One region of the Epibacterium sp. ABV4_022 genome, then DNA from elsewhere that is predicted to be linked to it. Evidence: riboswitches for the same ligand, from Rfam matches in the RefSeq annotation. Region 1 holds a riboswitch; the other holds the start of a gene.

Region 1 (2,200 bases):
TGTAAAACGGCGCCTCGTGGCAGCACTCCAGCTGCTTGTCCATGTTCTCCTTGATCTTGTGCATGGCCACATGGCCCGGCCCTTCGATCATCACCTGACAGTCCTTGGCCCAGGCGATCTTGGTCAGCTCGCCCAGCGTTTCCAGCTCGGCAAATTGCGCTTCGTCATTGGCATCGGCAATCGAGCCGGGACGCAGCCCATCGCCCAAGGAAAACGACACATCATAGCGGCGGCAGATATCGCAGATCTCCTCGAAATGCTCATAGAGAAAGCTCTCCTTGTGGTGATGCAGGCACCATTTCGCCATGATCGACCCACCGCGCGACACGATCCCGGTGACGCGTTCCACGGTCATCGGCACCATATGCAGCCGCACGCCTGCGTGGATGGTGAAGTAATCGACGCCTTGTTCCGCCTGCTCGATCAGCGTGTCGCGGAACACCTCCCAGGTCAGGTCCTCGGCGATGCCGTTCACCTTCTCCAGCGCCTGATAGATCGGCACCGTGCCGATCGGCACCGGGCTGTTGCGGATGATCCATTCGCGGGTGTTGTGGATGTTGCGGCCGGTGGACAGGTCCATCACCGTATCCGCGCCCCAGCGGATCGCCCAGACCAGCTTGTCCACTTCCTCCTCCATCGAGGAGGTGACGGCCGAGGTGCCCATATTGGCGTTGATCTTTACCTTGAAATTGCGGCCGATGATCATCGGCTCCAGCTCCGGGTGGTTGATATTGGCGGGGATAATGGCGCGCCCGGCGGCGATCTCGGAGCGTACAAATTCCGGCGTCACATAGTCGGGGATATTTGCGCCAAAATCCTCGCCATCGCGGCTGCCATGACAGGGCGACAGCTCGCGCAGCTGGTTCTCGCGAATGGCGATATATTCCATCTCCGGTGTGATGATCCCCGCCCGCGCATAGGCCAGTTGCGTAGGGGCGGCATCCCTGGTCCCGCGCAGGGGTGCGGGCCGCACCGGGAACTCCGGCACTAGCCGGTCGCCCGCGACAAAGCCATTGTCCGCAGGGGTAACATCGCGGCCCTGATAGGCTTCGACATCGCCGCGATCCTTGATCCAGGCGGCGCGCAGCGGCGCCAGACCCTCGCGAATGTCGGTCAGGATCTCCGGATCCGTATAGGGCCCGGAACTGTCATAGACCGGCAGCGGCGCCTCGCCCGCGGTCGGATGGGTGGCGATTTCGCGCATCGGCACACGGATGTCCTTGTGCATCTCGCCTGCCACATAGATCTTGCGCGACGCAGGCAATGCGCCTGTGGTGATCTTTGGGTTGGGGACGTTCATCTTGGTGCTCCTCGAGTCCATTCTCAAAAAGACACCAATTGAGCCGGGCCGGAGGAAAACGGGGCAGGGGGTACAGGTCCTGCCGTGTCAGAGCAGCGGCGGATCAACCCTGTACCGGGGCGATGCGCGACTGTCCTAGCTTCCTACGCCAGTATCAACTGGGTCAGGTTCTAAGGGTCGCGTCACCGGGATTTCTCCCTGTCTGCCTCTCAGTCCCCTCGGCGGGACTCCCCTGCGTGGCCCTAGGCGTAGGGGAGGACATGGCAGCCCGTCAAGAGATTTCTGATCCACGCCCTCCTGCAGAGGGTTGTGCCGTGAACTCGCGCTATGCGCGTATTTTTGATGCGCGCGCCTGAATGAAACTCAAATCTATTCAATGCTGTACTATGTCAAACCATGTTTTATATATTATCTATAAAAGATTCGCGCCCCCTTGGCGTGTAGTGTCATCCGTTATCCAGCGAGGCTTCCCATGCTCGACACCCCCCTTGTCCGCACGGACTGGACCCGGCAGGAGGCAGAGGAGATCTATGCTCAGCCCTTCATGGATCTGCTGTTTCAGGCCCAGAGCCTGCACCGGCAGATGTTTGATCCCAACGCGGTGCAGAAATCGCGCCTCCTGTCGATCAAGACCGGCGGCTGCGCCGAGGATTGCGCCTATTGTTCGCAATCGGCACGTAATGGCGCGCAGCTTCCGGCGTCCAAACTGATCGAGGTGCAGCGTGTCATCGCCGAAGCCAAGAAGGCCCGCGACGCCGGCGCTACCCGCTACTGCATGGGGGCGGCCTGGCGCGGCCCCAAGGCGCGCGACATGGCTCAGCTGGAAGCGATGATCGAAGGCGTCAAGGCGCTGGGGATGGAGACCTGCATGACGCTTGGCATGCTGGAGCAGGATCAGGT
Region 2 (2,200 bases), 1.2 Mb from region 1:
CAGAAATCGTTCTGGTCGATCGCTGCCCAGTCAAACCGGCTGCGGTCGATCTCCATCTCGCCCATCCGGGTCATATAGCCCTTGATCTGTAGGCCGGGCACCAGCGCGTTGATCGCTTCGCGTGCAACACCGCCCGCGGCCACCCGCGCCGCGGTTTCGCGGGCAGAGGACCGCCCGCCGCCGCGATAGTCACGGTTGCCGTATTTCTGGAAATACGTGATGTCCGCATGGCCGGGGCGGAAGGTTTGCGCGATCTCGCCATAGTCCTTTGACCGCTGATCGGTGTTCTCGATCATCAGCTGGATTGGCGTGCCGGTGGAGTGGCCTTCGAACACGCCCGACAGGATCTTCACCGCGTCCGGCTCGTTGCGCTGGGTGGTGTTCTTGTTCTGGCCGGGGCGGCGCTTGTCCAGCCACTGTTGCAGCATGTCCGGGCTCAGCGGGACATTCGGCGGACAGCCATCGACGGTCGCCCCGAGAGCAGGCCCGTGGCTTTCGCCCCAGGTGGTGACACGGAAGAGGTGGCCGAAAGAGTTCATGGACATGCGCGCGGGTCTCCTTTGTCCTGACCCTTTAACGGCAAAGCGCGCCCGGGAAAAGAGAGCCGCGCATCAACAGGGCAGAAACGACAGAAACACCGCCTGCTTCTCATTGTCCTCGTGTTTCGCGGATGAAACGACAGGTCAGGCGTGCTGACCCAAGCCTGAGCTGGCGTCTGTCTTTGGCATCTCAAGGCTGCGCTTGCCAATCCGGCAAACGCGCCCTAGGGTTTGCCCCACCTCGGGGTGCGCGACATGACGCGCTGAGATGCCGGATGGCGAACCCGTTGAACCTGAACCGGATTATACCGGCGGAGGGAAGGTTCCGGATGTTGCGGTGCGCTGATGCTCCGATCTCCTCCTTGCCTGACGCCGCATTGGAGGACGATATGAAACCCCTCTTTGTTGCGAGCGCGCTTTTGGCCGCCACCGCCGCGACGGCGGACACGCCAGAGCTTGTGGTCTACACCTACGACAGTTTTGTGTCCGAGTGGGGCCCCGGCCCGGCGGTGGAGCAGGCGTTTGAAGCGACCTGCGACTGTGACCTGAAATTCGTCGGCGCCGGCGACGGGGCGGCGCTGCTGGCGCGGATCAAGCTGGAAGGCGAGCGGTCCGATGCGGATGTGGTGCTTGGCCTTGATACCAACCTGACCGCTGCGGCAAAGGACACCGGTCTGTTTGCGCCGATCTCGGTCGAGGCCGACTATGCGCTCCCCGTGGCGTGGAACGACGAGGTCTTCGCGCCCTACGACTGGGGCTATTTCGCCTTCGTGCACAATGCCGCCGCGGATGCGCCCACGAATTTCAAGGCGCTGGGCGAGAGCGACGCCAAGATCGTCATCCAGGATCCCCGCTCCTCCACCCCCGGGCTCGGGCTCTTGATGTGGGTGAAGGCCGCCTATGGCGACGAGGCGCCAGCGATCTGGGGGAGTCTGAGCGACAATATCGTCACCGTCACCAAAGGCTGGTCGGAAGCCTATGGTCTCTTCCTCGAAGGTGAGGCGGATATGGTGCTGTCCTACACCACCTCGCCTGCCTATCATCTGATCGCCGAAGAGGATGACAGCAAGGCCGCCGCCGTCTTTGACGAAGGGCACTACATGCAGGTTGAGGTGGCCGGAAAACTCGCGGCCAGCGATCAGCCGGATCTCGCGGATCAGTTCCTGCAATTCATGGTGTCGGATGAGTTCCAATCGATCATTCCGACCACCAACTGGATGTATCCGGCGGTCATCCCCGCCGACGGCCTGCCTGCCGGGTTCGAGACTTTGGTGAACCCGGAGAAAGCCCTGCTTCTGCCCGAGCAAGAAGCCGCAGACCTGCGGGCAAAGGCGCTGGACGAATGGCGCACAGCGCTCAGCCGGTAAACCTGCGTCCGGTCGCGACCTGGCCCGGAACCTGCGCCGCCCTCGGGGTGGCGCTGCTGGTTCTGGGCACGCTGACGGCGGTAACCCTGCGGGCGGAGGACGGCGCCGGGTTTGGCGCAGCCGATCAGTCGGCTCTGCGGTTCACGCTGGTGCAGGCGGTGCTGTCGGCCCTGATCAGTGTCGCTCTGGCGATCCCGGTCGCCCGTGCCCTGGCCCGCCGCAGGTTTCCCGGGCGTCGTGTCTTGATCACGTTACTGGGCGCGCCGTTCATCCTGCCGGTGATTGTTGCGATCC

The links. A riboswitch is a leader RNA that binds a small molecule or an ion and turns the genes downstream of it on or off. The one in region 1 is predicted to bind thiamine pyrophosphate.
Region 2: it holds a riboswitch for thiamine pyrophosphate, as region 1 does, so the genes downstream of both, thiB (thiamine ABC transporter substrate binding subunit) here and thiC (phosphomethylpyrimidine synthase ThiC) in region 1, are expected to answer to the same signal.

Annotation. Positions count from the first base shown of each region.
Region 1 covers NZ_JBSWVA010000001.1:1,455,719-1,457,918, forward strand. The annotation lists gene thiC (phosphomethylpyrimidine synthase ThiC) at 1-1,300, opposite strand, end outside; TPP riboswitch at 1,424-1,544, opposite strand; gene bioB (biotin synthase BioB) at 1,773-2,200, shown strand, end outside.
Region 2 covers NZ_JBSWVA010000001.1:258,014-260,213, forward strand. The annotation lists gene aroC (chorismate synthase) at 1-545, opposite strand, end outside; TPP riboswitch at 772-876, shown strand; gene thiB (thiamine ABC transporter substrate binding subunit) at 929-1,906, shown strand; gene ACXAF5_RS01220 (thiamine/thiamine pyrophosphate ABC transporter permease ThiP) at 1,882-2,200, shown strand, end outside.